2 regions of the Desulfitobacterium sp. THU1 genome follow, and region 2 is predicted to be linked to the other one. Evidence: riboswitches for the same ligand, from Rfam matches in the RefSeq annotation. Region 2 holds a riboswitch; the other holds the start of a gene.
The links. A riboswitch is a leader RNA that binds a small molecule or an ion and turns the genes downstream of it on or off. The one in region 2 is predicted to bind cobalamin.
Positions count from the first base shown of each region.

Region 1: another riboswitch for cobalamin. It lies ahead of cbiE (precorrin-6y C5,15-methyltransferase (decarboxylating) subunit CbiE); the one in region 2 lies ahead of cobT (nicotinate-nucleotide--dimethylbenzimidazole phosphoribosyltransferase).

Region 1 covers NZ_JBBWUA010000004.1:34,558-42,678, reverse strand. Annotated here, with positions in the region: gene AAC978_RS05335 (sirohydrochlorin chelatase) at 1-347, opposite strand, end outside; gene cobK (precorrin-6A reductase) at 337-1,137, opposite strand; gene cobJ (precorrin-3B C(17)-methyltransferase) at 1,134-1,820, opposite strand; gene AAC978_RS05320 (cobalt-precorrin 5A hydrolase) at 1,847-3,013, opposite strand; gene cobM (precorrin-4 C(11)-methyltransferase) at 3,010-3,810, opposite strand; gene cobI (precorrin-2 C(20)-methyltransferase) at 3,788-4,534, opposite strand; gene cbiE (precorrin-6y C5,15-methyltransferase (decarboxylating) subunit CbiE) at 4,622-5,848, opposite strand; cobalamin riboswitch at 5,926-6,102, opposite strand; gene cbiD (cobalt-precorrin-5B (C(1))-methyltransferase CbiD) at 6,138-7,283, opposite strand; gene AAC978_RS05295 (MarR family winged helix-turn-helix transcriptional regulator) at 7,326-7,781, opposite strand; gene cls (cardiolipin synthase) at 7,941-8,121, shown strand, end outside.
Region 2 covers NZ_JBBWUA010000010.1:9,447-17,567, reverse strand. Annotated here, with positions in the region: gene AAC978_RS09835 (spore germination protein) at 1-74, opposite strand, end outside; gene AAC978_RS09830 (GerAB/ArcD/ProY family transporter) at 77-1,177, opposite strand; gene AAC978_RS09825 (ATP-binding protein) at 1,394-2,743, opposite strand; cobalamin riboswitch at 2,906-3,083, shown strand; gene cobT (nicotinate-nucleotide--dimethylbenzimidazole phosphoribosyltransferase) at 3,184-4,335, shown strand; gene cobU (bifunctional adenosylcobinamide kinase/adenosylcobinamide-phosphate guanylyltransferase) at 4,400-5,014, shown strand; gene cobS (adenosylcobinamide-GDP ribazoletransferase) at 5,018-5,770, shown strand; gene AAC978_RS09805 (aminotransferase-like domain-containing protein) at 5,857-7,032, opposite strand; gene lepB (signal peptidase I) at 7,134-7,655, opposite strand; gene AAC978_RS09795 (GGDEF domain-containing protein) at 7,791-8,121, opposite strand, start outside.

The DNA.
Region 1 (8,121 bases), on a different contig from region 2:
ATTCTCAGGCTTGCTAACTGGGCAATAACATCATCAGCTCCTAGCTCATTGGTAAATACTATCTCGACCTCAGGATGTTTTTCCATAATCTCGCGAACCTCTTGGTGGACATCCACGGTAACATGCACTCCTCGAAATAAAAAGAGTGGCATAATGATAACCTTCTTGGCACCCTCTTGGATCTTTGCCAATACACCTTCTGGTAAGCTAGGGGCTTGATGGGCCATAAAGACCGGAGTTACTTCTTGTCCTAAAATATCGCTCACTTTATGAGCGACCTCTATCAATCCCTGATTCGCCTCTTTTCGACGACTCCCATGTCCCAAAAGAATCAGTTCAGTATTCAAGTATATCTTCCACCTTTCTGATAAAGTCTTCGACCGTTGTCGGCATGATTTGAGGCTTATTTTCATCGCTATTTAACTCTGGGTGAGCAGAAGCTGGCCGTTCCAAAAGAATGATGGGGATTCCCAACTTCAGACAGGCTTGGACTTTTTCCTCTATACCACCGATGGAGCCACTTTCCTTCGAGATGACGACCTCGATCTTCATTTGCTCCCAAAGGGCCTCATTGAACTTTTGGGTAAAAGGTCCCTGCATGGCAATTATCTGATAAGGTTTCAACCCCGAAGCTTCACACTGACTTAAGACCTGAGCCGTGGGGAGTACCCTGACGAATAGCTCACAATCTTGCAAAACAGGTATTGCCAACCATTGGCTAAGATTTTTGCTTCCGGTACTTAAAAAGACACGTCTGCCCAATTGGGCCGCCTTTTCGGCTGCATCTTCGAGAGTCGGCGCCGAATGAATGAGGCGGTGGCGAGGATACTCTCCCAGAGGACGTTCCCAACGAAAATAGGGGTGGTCACATTCACTGGCAATACGCTGCCCTAAGCCATGAATTGCTTGAGCATAGGGATGAGTAGCATCAATCAGGGCGTCAATCTCCTGTTCTCTCAGAATTCTCCTTAAGGAATCTTCGTCTAAAGCACCAGCGCGGGCCGTAAGACCTTGTTGCAGAGCAATTTCAGCGCCATATTCCGTTAAGGTAGAAACCAAGACCTGATGACCGCGCTTCTGGAAGGCAGAGGCTAGTTCTCTCCCATCCTCGGTCCCCGCCAAAATCAAGAGATTCATAGTACATATCCCCTCGGGGTGACCATATAAGGGCCAACGACACGAGTATTCGAATTACCAATAATGACCGCAGTCAACATATCGATAGGTGACTGAGTAAAGTCCTCTAGAGTCGTAATGATCACTTGGGATTCTCCCCGCAAGGCTTCACGGACAATCCCTACGGGAGTTGCGGGAGAACGATATTCCAGCACCGCTTTACGAACCCATTCTATCTGATCCTGACGACCCTTGCTTTTAGGATTATAGATAGCCATGACGAAATCTCCCTCCGCTGCCAGCATAACGCGCTTCTGGATAACTTCCCATGGGGTAAGCAAGTCGCTGAGACTAATTACGGCAAAATCATGCATTAATGGTGCACCCAACAAAGATGCTGCCGCATTGGCTGCACTGACTCCTGGAATAATCTCTAAAGGCATATCCAAGGCGCCTTTTTCTTCTAGACATTCAATCAAAATCCCTGCCATACCATAGACACCAGCATCTCCGCTACTGACTAAAGCAATTCGCTGACCCTCTAAGGCGATCTCAACAACTTCACGGCAGCGGTCAATCTCCTGCCGCATTCCTGTGGCGACTAACTTCTTCCCGGCAACCCAAGGTCGAACCAAATCAATATAGGTTTTATACCCTGCGACCACATCCACTTCACTCCAGAGATCCCGAGCACGTTTTGTCATATGCTCTTCATCTCCTGGGCCAATCCCTACAACAAAAATCTTTCCTTGCTGATGGCCACCGTGACCCCGTTCAGCTTCTGCTTGGGAAGAATCAATTCCCCCTCTTTCGTTCCCAGTAAACTTGCTGCTTCGCATACCCCATCCACTCCAATCATCTCTTTGACATAGTCTGAAGAACTTAACCTCAGTTTTTCATTTAACTCTTGTATCTGCTGTGCAGAAAATGTTCTAAAAGGCACTCCAAGGTTATGTGCTGTCTCGATTAGCCCAGCCTCCTCAGATTTTAAGTCGATGCTAAATATCCCAAAAATGCTCAATGGAGAAATCCCTAGCTGCCGAATACTTTGAGCGATGGCTTCGCTAATCCGGTCCACACTTACTCCCTTGCGACACCCGACCCCGACACTGTAAAACCGAGGAATTAACCTTACAGGACGTCTATCGTTGGGGATTTCATTAATCTGATTGTTCATATTGTTGCTATACTTGATACCGCTCATATCATTGAAATCGTTTTGTTCATTCTTGTCTTTATATTGTTGGTTATCTTGTGGCGTAATCCACAGATGTGCTTGTTCCTTTTTCTCATCCTCCAAAAAGCAGTAGGCTATGTCTTGCCGAAGTGGATGTCCCTTAGGAAGACAATCCGTCCATACCCCCAGACGACCTTCCTCTAGCAAGATTCGATTGACATATTTTAGCCCTGCCAAAGGTTCTATTGCCCAGCCAAACTGCCGGGCATACTCATCAGGTGCTATTAGCCCCTGCACATCAGTGGCTGTCGTTACCACCGGATGAGCATCCAGCCACTGAGCAACGGTTTTTGTCCAGGCATTAGCTCCCCCTAAATGGCCGGACAAGAGAGAGATGACAAACTTCCCCTTTTCATCCAGCACTATGACTGCCGGGTCCCGATCTTTGCCCGCAAGATAGGGAGCGATTTGCCGAACCACAATCCCTGTAGCCATAATGAAGATTAAGAGCGAGCTGCTCTGCCATATCCCTGACATTACTTCTTTTAATTGCTTATAGTAGTGGAGGTGCACTGTGTGCTTTTCATCAATATACTGACCTTTGAGGCGCCAGTTAAGCCATAACTCCAGCTTCAGTGGTTCCTCGTCGGACCATCTCTCGATTACCTTGTGCGCCGTTTTGAGTCCTTGACTAGTGAGCACGACGAGGGCAGCCTTCATACCGAACTTCCTTTTCGATATTCATGAGTAAATTCAGGGTCATAGAGCTTCGAACGCGCTCCTTTATCTCTAAGAAAATCGCCCACTAAGATTTGAGCATGCTTACGAATTCCAGCCTCTTTGACTCGCTGTTCAATCGTTGCCAGCGTCCCCTCCAGAATCTGTTCATCAGGCCAACTGGCTCGATAGACAATGGCGACTGGCGTATCTGGGGGATAACTCTGGCCAAGAGATTCTACCACTTCGCCAATCTCCTGCACACTGAGAAAAATAGCCATACTGGCTTGATGCTGAGCCAACAAAGCAAGATCTTCCTTCTCTGGTACAGGGGTTCTTCCGGCCAAACGCGTAAGGATTAAGGTTTGACTGACTTCGGGTAAGGTAAACTCTTTCTTGATCGCAGCCGCGGCAGCGAACACAGAACTTACGCCTGGGACTACTCCATAAGTAATTGTCAAAGCGTCCAACTGCTGCATCTGCTCTTGAATTGCACCGTAAACACTGGGATCCCCTGTGTGCAAACGCACGACCTTCTCGCCTTTGCTTACTCCTTCCACCATAATGGCGATGGTTTCTTCCAAGGTCAAACCAGCGCTATCGAAAAGAGTAATCCCTTCTCGGCAATGCTTGAGGATTTCCGGATTGACTAATGACCCCGCATAGATGACCCGATCGGCTTCTTCAAGAGCCTTTTTGCCTTTCAAGGTGATCAAATCAGGATCTCCAGGGCCTGCTCCTACGAAAAGCACCTGACCCAAGTTAGCTTTCACCTGATCATTCAAAATCTTCACTCCCATCCCTCTTGCATAGCACAAGGCTCAAATAATCCACCTTCTCCATCTCTTCCTCAGGCCGAAGCAGACGGATCTCTTCTCCGGTCTGACCGACACGTGTAGCTAAAACTGCTTGTGATCCTGTCTTCTGAATATGATTGAGTACAGCCGGTAAATTTCGCGATACCTTCATCAACACAAGATTAGGGTAATGCTCATACGCATCTAATCCCTCAATACCCGGCAAAACCACTAAGGGCTCGTCGCCAATGGCTAAGGGCAAGTTCACCCGGGCTGCTGCTGCTGACATAGCTGTGATGCCAGGGATAGTCTCAATCTGATCAGGTTCAAGCTGATTTTTAAGAATCGTCAGCAGGTAACTGTAGGTACTATATAAAGAAGGATCCCCTAAAGTAAGAAAAGCGACCGAATGCCCCAAATCAAGCTCAGCCCTAATCAGTCCTGCTGCCTTTTGCCAAGCCGCCTGAAGTATTTCTTCGTTCGAAGTCATAGGCATCTCTAATTCCATAATGCTCACCCCGGAAGGGCAGTGGGATTGCGCAATTTCCCATGCAACACTTTCCCTCTCCATCTTTGACTTGGGTATAGCTATGACTTCAATCTCTCGCAGGATTTCCACTGCCCGTAGGGTGATTAGGTTTGGATCCCCTGGGCCAACTCCCACCCCATACAATTTCGCTTTTCTTGTGCTCTGAGGAATTGTTTGTTCATTTTGTTCTTGCTGCACTTTGTTCCTCCTCCGTTCTATTCCTTCGACTTACAACAGCCGCTTGCTTACGTCCATGATGGCCACTTTTAAGTACCAATTTCACAACTAGCTAGTTTTCTTCCGCCCTGAAATAACAAACACCGGATTATGTGCTTGGGCAAGGTGAATATCTTTAATCCCCTTCCAGCGCACAGCTTGGATAGATACTACATCAATATCTTCATAAGCTAAACTTTTCAGGGCTTCCATCCCGTGAGTCAAGGTCTCCAAGGTTATGGCAGTCAGTACAACTCTTCCCCCTGGCACAAGGGGAGCTTCCTGTAATATTCCTCGGATTTGCCCATGACTCCCGCCAATAATACATATATCCATTGGGGGGATGTCCCGCAAGGCGGCCGGAGCTGTCCCCCGAATCAGTCTCAGATTTTTAACACTAAACTTCTCTTGATTTTGGAGAATAAGTTCTTGTGCCTCTGGGTTTTCTTCGATGGCGTAGACACACCCACGATGGGCTAAAAGGGCCGCTTCGATACTGATACTTCCTGTCCCTGCCCCTACATCGAGGATCCTTGCCGAAGCCGTGATCTCAGCCTTAGCCAAAACCTGAACCCGAATTTCACTCTTAGTCATAGGAACATTCCCTCTAATAAACACCTCATCCTTTATACCAAAACCTATTGGTACAATAGGAAAAGATGTGGCCTTGGTGATCTTAGACTCTTCTGAGTAGAGAATCATCACTGCATTCGCAAAATCTCCTGCTGAGTTCATGAGCTCTTGAGCATTTGTATTCAACCACTTTTCCTCGGGATAAGACAGTGTATTTCCCACAGAAATACGCGGGTTAAATCCATACCTTTGATAGTAACGAGCCACCGCTTGTGGGGTGTTCTCGCCACCGGTCAATATACCAATGGTTCGCTTAATATTCAGAGGCAATAAATCCAGCGAACGTCCATGGACACTGAGAAGCTCTGCCTCTTGCCAAGGAATCCCAGCACGAGCAAAAGCGAATTGAATAGAGCTGATCCCGGGTAAGACCTGAATATCCTCTTTAGGGAATTCTCTCTTTAATAGGGGAAGGAGGCTATAATAACCCGGATCTCCAGAGACCAACACTCCCGCCTGCTTCCCTTGCTCTATCGACCTTTGCAGTGTTTCTAGAGTACCTGATAAATCACCACTGACTTGGTAAGTATCTCCTTCAAAATCAGGAAATAGTTTGAGCGCACGAGAGCCACCTAGTAAAACATCGCATTGCTTCACACTATCTTGGATTGCAGGAGCAACCCATTCTGGCGTTCCCGGACCAATTCCCACGATTCGGATCATCCGCTTATCTTCCCTTCCACTAAAAAAATAAAAAGAGCCCTGAGCGGCTCTTTCACAACACCCATCGCTCGTAGGTGTGAATATTACAATTCAAGGCAGGTCTCCTGGCTTCCAGTCATCACGCCTCTTCCCTTCCCAGAACTATCTAGTGGGTTATTGAGAGGCACTCATGGCTCACAGTGGCGGGACCGCGTCGGACTCTCACCGACTTCCCTTTTCATCCTCAAAGAGGAACCTTGAACTTTTATTTAATTCTGGCTGTTTTATTTATTTCTTATCCTTGAATTCTCTATTTTTCCCTTAAATCCTGCTTTGCTTCCGGCCAATACCAAAATTCCTTGATAATATCGTGAGCTCGAGCATCCCAAGCAATGATTTCCCCATTAAGTAAGGTGAATGCTGTACCCACCTGCAAATCTCCACGAACATGCTCCTGGGCACGCTCACTTGCCCGCTGAGTTAAATGAAAGAGCAAATCTTCCCATCCCTGGGCCAAGACTTCTTCAGCAGCTCCTTCTACTGTAGGGAACTCAGCGAGCTTTTGCAATAACTCTTGAGGAACACCGGCCAGTGCCGCATGAGCCACTAGAATCTCCATGCGAGCATCGGCCACATGGGTATGAGTATGGAATATTCCACCAGCTACTTTAATGAGCTTTCCGATATGGCCTAAAAGAACCACTTTCTCAAATTTGCGATAAGCAGCTTCTTCCAATAAAAAACCAACAAAGTTGCTCATCTGAATAATAGCTTCCTCAGGTACTCTTAGTTGCCCGGTGGCCACCTTAAACCCATAGTTGCCTGGGGTCAAAATTATGGCTTTATGTCCATAGGCTATCGCTTGATCCAACTCCGGCAAGATCGAATTCTTAAACGCTTCTTCTGACATCGGGCGAACAATGCCTGTAGTTCCTAAAATAGATATTCCCCCGATGATTCCTAAACGGGGATTGAGAGTCTTCAGGGCAACTTTCTCTCCCTCTGGCACTTCAATCACAACTTGAACTTCTTCCCGAGGAAAAACCTCCCGTACAGCAGCTTCGATCATTTGTTGAGGTACCGGATTGATGGCAGGTTCTCCTTGGGGAACTTGAAGTCCCTTTTTAGTGACGACACCTATCCCTTGACCACCGCAGATATGAACTTCTCCTTGCTCGGAAAGGATTCTCACCTTGGCTTGTATTTCTAGACCATGGGTGATATCCGGATCATCTCCCGCATCCTTAATTATACCAACCCTTGCCCAATCATTTTCCTTTGCTTTACTGTAAATCGGTAGGGAGAGCTGTTCTCCTCGGGGCAGAGTAATCTCAATCAATGCACCCGAATCTTTCCCCCGGAGCCATAGACATGCGGCTTTAGCTGCTCCGGCTGCACAGGTGCCTGTGGTATATCCCGTTTTCCAAGAATGCCTTTCTTTCTTCTCTTTCCTCATATCTGCCGTCCTAACTTTCTTGGTATTAGCCTACAATTTAAGTTACTCTTTCGGGTCATATTCATACATTTCTTTAATAAACAACCGCACTTTATTCATGCATTCAGTAAAGCGTTGATATTCCTGTTCACCCTTGATTTCCAGAAATGCACCGCAGCGATGTTCGAGGGCTTTTTCAATCTGAAGAATGGTCTCTTCCCCATGCTTGGTAAGGGCTAGTTTTACATAACGCTCATCTTCCGGATCTCGTACACGCCTTAAGAAGCCTGCTGATTCTAATTTCTTACACATTGATGATGCATTACCACTGGAAAGGCCGATGATACTTCCTAAAGTGCCTACGGTGTGGGGACCGCCTTCCTTAATCTCAACTAAAATACGAGTTTGCATCAAAGTTAAATCAAATTTTTCGACGATCGGGCGGAAAGCATTGGCCATACTCTCATTGATCGTCCTTAAAAAGTCCCAAATCTCATTCTCAAACACCATACTTCTCATCGATACTGCCTCCAACACCAAGTAAATAGCTTCTTTACGCCATATATGTTATAGTTTATACTTGATTTAGTCAATAGACCTTCAAAGGGATCTTACTGGGATTACATGCTAAAGTGTCTAAATTATCATATACTAATGTAAAGAGGGAGGGAGATAAGAATGAAAAACTTACCCATGTTTTATCGAGTAGTATTCATCGCCTTGCTTCTTCTTCTCCAGATCTTTGCCTTAGTTATGATCATCTGGAGATTTAGTAACTTCTTTATCTATTTTTACATATTCAGTTTTTTGCTGAGCATTGTTGCTTTACTTTATATCATGAACCTCAAGACTGATCCTG
Region 2 (8,121 bases):
CCAAATTTACTGCGTATCTGACATTCAATCTCCTCAAGGCTCTCTGAAATTTGCACCGACTTGTCATTACTCATAGCTATTTCCTCTTCTTAAGAGATTTCTTAAATCTCTCTTTTACCATAAACACTCCAAAGAGACTTACGACTCCGCCAACTTCTACCCATAAAGCATATTTTGTAAATATATTTATTAGAAAATACGTCTTGTCTTGAATGGTCGGCAACAAAAAAACGGAAACAAAAAAAATAAAGATTGCGATCACATGACTTGATCCATTGCGTAACTTTTTTGCAAAAAGCTGTCGTAATCCCTCTGCTCCCGCATAGTGAAACAGGGCAATGCTGAAAAAGGAACCCGCCATCCAGGATACGACTTGAAAAGCCTCCATTCGCTCAATGAAATCGCCTACGGAGACCATCTGGGCCAGAATCAGAATCGAGTATACTTGTCTGGAACCTACCTCTACCCCTAGTACCGCTATAATCGTAAAGATAACAGCCGTCAGCACTGTTGCCCCGGTCAGGACCCCGCCCATCTTCATCTTAAACATGTCCTTTGGGTTATTGTGATAAGCCATGAGGACGCCCATCACGAGACAGACCCCGAGCCATGAAATCGGTAGAACGGCCCCTCTAACTATTTCCAGTGGGGTATGCTGGAACATCGGCTCCATATTATCAATATTAAACAATTTAACATTGAAGAAAATGATAAAGAGATAGGAGGATATTACGAATAAGCAGATGACCTCCGACATACTCATGATGACCTCAATACCTGAGCAAACTGCGTACGTACTAACCAAGAGAATAAAAAATATAAAGACATATCCGGGAGTATCTGGCATAATCATGGAAATATAAAACTCAACTGATATCTGAACAAGCACCATGACCACGACAATAAAAAAAGCGCTAAAGACAAAAGTGCCTATCTTCCCTAAGTACTTGCCGAGGATCTTTTCGTTGTATTCAAACATTGTTAGCCCAGGGTATTTAAGTCCCATTTTATAGAGGAGCCAGGCGATGCATACCTCGATAAGCAAAGCGAGCAACAAGGGCTGCCAGAAATCTTGAGATAATTCGCGTAAGATAAGATTTGGAATACCAAGAGATAGAACAATGGTAAGGGCAAAGGTAAAGAAGACCTGTCGATTGGACACCCGATATTTCATCATTTCTCACTCTCATCATCCTATTTTCTGTTCTTAGCTTAAGCACCTTGCTCAATTTTATGCATTAATTTGGTAGTTTTAGTATTATGAGGTAGCAAGACCAGGTGAGAAATAGTTGAAGTACTATGATCTTTATTGCAATCAGTTATATAAAAAAAGATGATCCCTGTAAATCAGCGATCATCTTTTTAAGCATTCTGTTCTTTGTTTTAGATAGCGTCATTGTTTCAACATGGCACCTTGTTTTGCCCTTAGAAAATCCACAAACTGGCGGGCCGTTCGCCCGGAGCGAGCATTATGATTCATGACCCAGCGTAAAGCCTGCTGCCGCAAATCTTCTTGAGGAATCAGCAGTCCCTCCTGAGCCGCTAACTCTGTCACAATCTTGAGATAGCCTGCTTGATCGGGGGTTGGGAAGGTTACCGTAATCCCAAAACGATCGGAAAGGGACAATTTTTCTTCCATGTTATCCCGGCGATGCACCTCATCTCCTTGCCGCTCGCCGAAGGTTTCCCGGACTAAATGACGACGGTTCGAGGTAGCATAGATAAGGACATTTTCAGGCTTTCCTTCCAAGCCCCCCTCCAGCAGGGTTTTCAAGTTCTTGTAATCCGATTCGGTATCCTCGAAGGAAAGGTCATCGATGAAGACAATAAATTTGAGGGGTTGCTTCCCTAAAAGTCGAATGATTTTGGGATAATCCTGTAAATCGGTTTTTGATAATTCGACTAAACGCAGACCCCTTTCACAATATTCCTGAAGTAGGGCTTTGACCAAGGAGGATTTCCCCGTACCTCGATTGCCGTAGAGAATCACATTATTAGCGGGATAACCATCTAAGAAAAATTCCGTGTTTTCTAAGACAATCCCTTGTTCGCGCTCCTGATTGATAAGCTGGCTCTTGCGCATGGGATCAGCTTTTACCCCCTCGAGTCTTCCTGTTTCACCACGCCATTTAATGGCCATGCTTTGATTAAACAACCCCGTACCCATGTCTCGATAATAAGTAAGCAGAGCCTCAACCATCGCCTCGGCACTTCCGCCCCGAAGGCTATCTTGAAGCCTTCTTTGGGCAGTTTGCAGATAACGCTCCGCGTAATTCTCTTCAGAATTCGTCGTTACCTTGGCACCCCCCTGAACGCCTGCCTTCATATCCTCATCATTCGGCCAAGTCGGCCAGCTCTGTGGAGCCAAAGGAGCCTCTTGCCATAGACCGTGGTAATCTGCCTCTAAGTTTTCCAGCCGAGCAAGTATTGCGGACTTGATATCTGAAGCAGTGAGCTGGGCAATCTCTCGCCAGCAGAGCAGATCACGTCCAGCCAACTTTCGCAGCTCAGGTGAGACATGCTCCACTCCATAATGTATAACCTGTTGGGTGAGTTCATTTTCATCCCGGATAATGCGCTCCCAAAGATAATTCGGCCAACGGACCTGGATCGCTAAGGCGCATAAATGATGGTACTCGCGATAGACTTCCGTGAAATCAGAGTCTGCAGAGGCTGCTTTTTGCAGAAGGTACTTAAGTGAAGCGATGACAGGATCTTCTTTTAGACCGTGAAAAATAACCATGCCATCGATAAGAAGGGCTACACGGGCAAGTTTTGTTATGATCACCTTGATGCACATCCTTATTATCTCTTTGCAAATTATCATAAGTCTTGAAAATCATGAAGTAAAGAGCAAAATCTTCTCTTGACAAAAACTTTCCTTTTGGTAATCTATAGCTAAGTGAAGATGAAGCCATTCTTTGGTGCCCCATACTGGGGAGAATAGGGAAACCGGTGAAATTCCGGTGCGCACCCATCACTGTGAACGATGAGCCTTGACTAGTTCCACTGGCGCTTGCTGGGAAGGAGGTTTAAGGCACTTGAGTCGAAGCCAGGAGACCTGCCAAGAATGAGGAAAGCCTTTCCAGGGGTATTTGGAAAGCAGCGGCGACGAAGGCAAAGTCCCGACCACATTATTTGTGGCGGGACTTTATTTTTTTATTAAAAAGGAGAGGATTAAAGATGAGTAAAACAGAACTAAATCAAGACAAACTATTCCTAGATGAGGTCTATGCTCGTGAAAATTTGACTGAGACTACACTTGATGAATGTGAAACAGCCTTAAAGCAACTAGTCCAGGGTATTCAAGGGCTAGACGAAAAGGCTATGGAGGCTGTGCAGGCACGTCTGGATTCCTTAACCAAACCCCTCGGTAGCTTAGGAGTATTAGAGGAGATCGCCAAACGCTTAGGTGGAATCCAAAGAAATCCCTGGCCGGAGATTGAGAAGAAAGCGGTTCTGGTTATGGCTGGGGATCACGGAGTCGTGGCCGAAGGGGTCAGTGCTTTTCCTCAAGAAGTCACCCCCCAGATGTTTTATAATTTCTTAAACGGCGGTGCCGGTATCAATGTGCTCTCACGTCATGCTAAGGCGGAGGTTATCTGCACCGATATAGGAATGGCTTTTCCCTTAGACCCTCCGGAGCTTATGCGTCATCGGGTGATGAACGGAACCCATAACATGGCTCAAGGACCGGCCATGAGTCGTCAAGAGGCACTGCAATCCTTGCTGACAGGTGCCAAAATCGCACGTCAGGCCATTGATTCCGGTTTCCGAGTCTTAGCTACCGGCGAAGTAGGGATCGGCAATACTACTCCCAGTGCCGCGATTATTTCCTTCTTCACCGGCCTACCAGCCCAAGATGTTACCGGACGCGGAACCGGCCTCGATGATGCTGCCTTGATCCGCAAACAAGAGGTCATCACCCGTTCCATCCAAGTTAATCAGCCGGATCCTCAGGACGGCGTAGACGTTCTCCGTAAGATTGGCGGCCTGGAAATCGGCGCCCTAGCCGGAGCCATCCTTGAAGCTGCCCATTCCCAAGTACCTATCGTTTTGGATGGGGTAATTTCTACAGCAGCCGCTCTCATCGCCACCTCAATTTGTCCCACCGCTCGTTTCTACCTGATTCCGTCTCATTCTTCGGTGGAGATTGGTCATGTAGCTGCTCTGAAGCAACTGGAGCTTAAACCGATTATGCACCTGGACTTCAGACTGGGCGAAGGCACTGGAGCTGCGATTGCCTTCCATCTCTTGGATGCCTCCATCCATATTCTTGAAGAAATGGCTACCTTTGAATCTGCAGGAGTAAGCAATAAAGAAAACCCGGCTTGAGCCACGAAAGCACTGCTTTCGCACTCGTTGTTTTAACGCAGGCTGAAGCCTTAGGAGGTAATTTATGTCGGATTTTGTTCTTATTACCGGTGGTGCCCGCAGCGGGAAGAGTAGCTTTGCTGAGCTTCTTGCTGCCTATCCCCGTCAGCCTGTTACCTATGTTGCTACCGCCCAAGTCTACGATGAAGAAATGGCTCTGCGCGTCAAGAAACACCAGAATCAGCGACCTTCCCACTGGGCCTTGGTCGAAGAACCTCTGGCCCTTGCGGCAGTCTTGGAACGGTATCGCCAAGAAAAGGGTGTCATTTTGGTGGATTGCATCACACTATGGTTGACGAATCTCCTTCTCTCCCGCTACCCTGAGGAAAAAGTTCTCCAGGGGCGAGAATATACGGAAACCCTTCATGAATTAGAATTATGGATTCTGGAGCAAGTGAAAACCGTCTCCGACTTAGCACAGGAGGTTACACCACAGGTCATCATGGTCACCAATGAGGTGGGCAATGGTATCGTTCCCGATAATCCCTTATCTCGAGTATATCGAGATCTCGCCGGTCGGGCCAATCAGGTTTTAGGTCGAAGTGCATCCCAGGTTTATTCTGTGGTTGCCGGGTATCCCGTAGAAATCAAAGCCGCCGGACAGGCCCTGCTGGATTCCTTGCGTAGAGAAGAGGAGTAAGCCATGCGCAAATTATGGATCGCCCTGACTTTTTTAACGCGCATTCCTCTTCCCCAGCCGACGAATGTGACCTCCGAAGAATTCACTCTGAGCCAACATTATTATCCTTTGGTGGGCTTGATTGTGGGAGGAGTGCTTTGGGCATCTCTAACACTCCTGCTTCCCTTCTACCCGCCTTTGATTACTGCCGCTTTAGTGCTCATCCTTGAACTCATCTTAACCGGGGGAATCCATCTGGATGGTTTCATGGATAGTATGGATGGCTTGCTTTCCGCCCGTCCTCCGGAGCGTATGCTGGAGATCATGAAGGACAGCCATGTGGGTGCCTTCGGGGCCTTAGGTGCCATAGCCTACCTGCTACTGAAATTCACTTTGCTTGTAGAGCTATGTTCCCTCGGTTCCGCTTCGGCCCTTTTCCTTGTCCTTTTTATGCCCATCATCGCTCGTTGGATTTTCCTTATCGGCGTATATTTCTTCCCCTATGCTAGGGAAAAGGGTCTGGGTAAAGGGTTTCATGAATCTTCCCGAAATACCAAGTGGGTTTTCTTCGGTCAAGGTCTCTTGCTTCTACTGCTAACCTATTATTTTCTGCATTGGTCAGGCATAGCCGGTTTCGTCTTAGCCACTTTAGGCATCCTCTTCTTCACCTGTAAAGTTTCACGCCTGCTCGGCGGACTGACCGGTGATCTTTACGGAGCCAGCATTGAACTGTCCGAACTTTTCTTCTTGCTGGGTGCCTTTCCTTTTATCACCTAAAGGAATACTTTTCTTAAACGAGAGATGCCCACCTGAGTCGATGTGCCGAACACAGATGGGCATCTTTTTAAGGGATCGAACATAGCTTACCTTTTGCTTAGTCCTTTGCTTAGTCCTTTGGCAAGACGCTTGATTCCTTCTTCAATGACTTCAGGAGTTGAGCAGGAATAGTTAAGGCGCATCTCGTTGGATACCCGGCCATCAGCATAGAACAAAGCCCCTGGTACGTAGAGGACATTTTGTTTGATCATATCTTCTACATAAGCAAAGCTATCCTGAACTCCGCTGAGCTTGCCCCAAAGGAAAAGTCCTCCTGAGGGAACCACCATCTCTATTTGTTCTCCCAAATAGGTATGGATAGCTTCTACCATAGCCTTGCGACGCACATCATACACCTCACGTAGCTTGAGAATATGATCCGGTAAAAGATCTTGCTTTAAATACTCATAAACTGCTCTTTGCGTCAAATTATTGCTATGGAGATCCACACCCTCTTTGGTCTGCTCCAGATGCATAATTATATCTTCGCCAGCAAGTACGTAGCCGACGCGCAGTCCCGGTGCTAATACCTTTGAAAAGGTTCCCAGATAGACAACATTTTCCCCCAGTTCGGCAAGATGGGGAAGCGGTTCACCTTCATAACGCAATTCGCCATAAGGATTATCTTCAATCAGTAGTAAATCATATTTCTGAGCCACCTTGAGCAGCTCTTTTCTACGCTCTAATCCCATAACCTTTCCGGAAGGATTTTGGTAATTCGGTATAATATAAAGGAACTTCGGCGTGGTATGCTGAAGGGCACGCTCCAATTCACTGGGAATAATACCTTCCACATCACAGGGGATCATCTGGAAGTTCGCGCGAAAGCCTTCAAAGGCTTGAATAGCACCCAAATACGTGGGGGTTTCCATGAATACCGTATCTCCCGGATCTAAAAAGGTCTGGGCTAAGAGACTTAATCCTTGCTGACTACCTGTTGTGATAATCACTTCTTGGATACGTGCTGGTCTTTCATTCCTTTGATGTTGACTGGCGAGCCATTCCCTTAGCTTAGGGTATCCCGCAGTCTGAGAGTATTGCAAAGCAGAACTACCCTGCTCCTCAAAAACCTGCTGAAATGCATCTTGAAGCTCATGGGTTGGAAAAAGTTCGAGGGCCGGTAATCCTCCGGCAAAGGAAATCATCTCAGGATTTTGCGCTGCTCTTAGCATTTCCCCGATAAATCCTTCCCCTACATTTTTCATCCAGTTGGCATACTTCATTTTTTTCACCTTTCATTCTTATCATTATATCTTTAGAAATCATTTCATTGAAAATCACTTCATTGAAATGTGGCAATTTATAGCAAAGTTTGTGCTCACATCTAATCTAAGGAACCCCATTGCTCTAGAGGCCAATAACGCAGCAAGACTCGTCCCTCGATATTTTCTATAGGAACAAAGCCCCAGACATGACTGTCCTTGCTGTTATTACGATTGTCACCAAAAACCAAATAGGAATCTTCAGGAATTTCGATGGGTCCATACTCATAGTTAGGAGCTTCCTTGAGATAAGGTTCTAGTAATGCCTGACCATCTATCCACACTTTACCCTCGCGAACTTCTAAGGTCTCCCCCGGCATGCCGATGATACGTTTTACTAAGTCATCGTGCTCACCGGAGCCCTCGGGAGCAGTAAACATGATGATATTCCCTCGTTCCAATGTACCATAGCGAAAAAAAAGCTTATCAAATATTAAACGATCTTGTAGTTGAATCGTCGGAAGCATCGAACCGGTAGGAACAATTCTCGTGTCAAGGACAAAGGTTCTGATACCAAAGGAGAGAACCCAAGCGATGACAATCAAAATCCCCCATTCGAAAATCGTGCGTACGTATTTTTTCATTTAGTCACACCCTCTGCTCGTTTAGCTGACAGAATCATTTGATCTGAACGTTATCATCTAATTCCATCTCAAAATCCATACTGTTATAGGATAACACGAAAGGCATCCCAAATAAAAGACCCCCCGTCTGGAGGGTCAGTCCGTTATGATATTTCCTTTGCCCAAGTTTTTGCCTCGGTAAAGTCTCTGATCCGCTAGACGGTATAATTCATCATAAGTCTGGCCTTCCATGGGAAATTCAGCGACGCCAATACTCACGCCTAAATCATACTCCTCCAAATGCATGCTCTTTCTCATCCGCTCAATAACGTGCAATGCTTCTTCACTCATCGCTATGTCGGTCAGAACAAGGGTAAATTCATCGCCACCGGTTCGAGCAACAATATCCTGTTCACGTACTGCAGCCCGTAAGTTCTGAGCAATTTCTTTCAGGGCTAGGTCCCCCACCGGATGACCCTGGCTATCG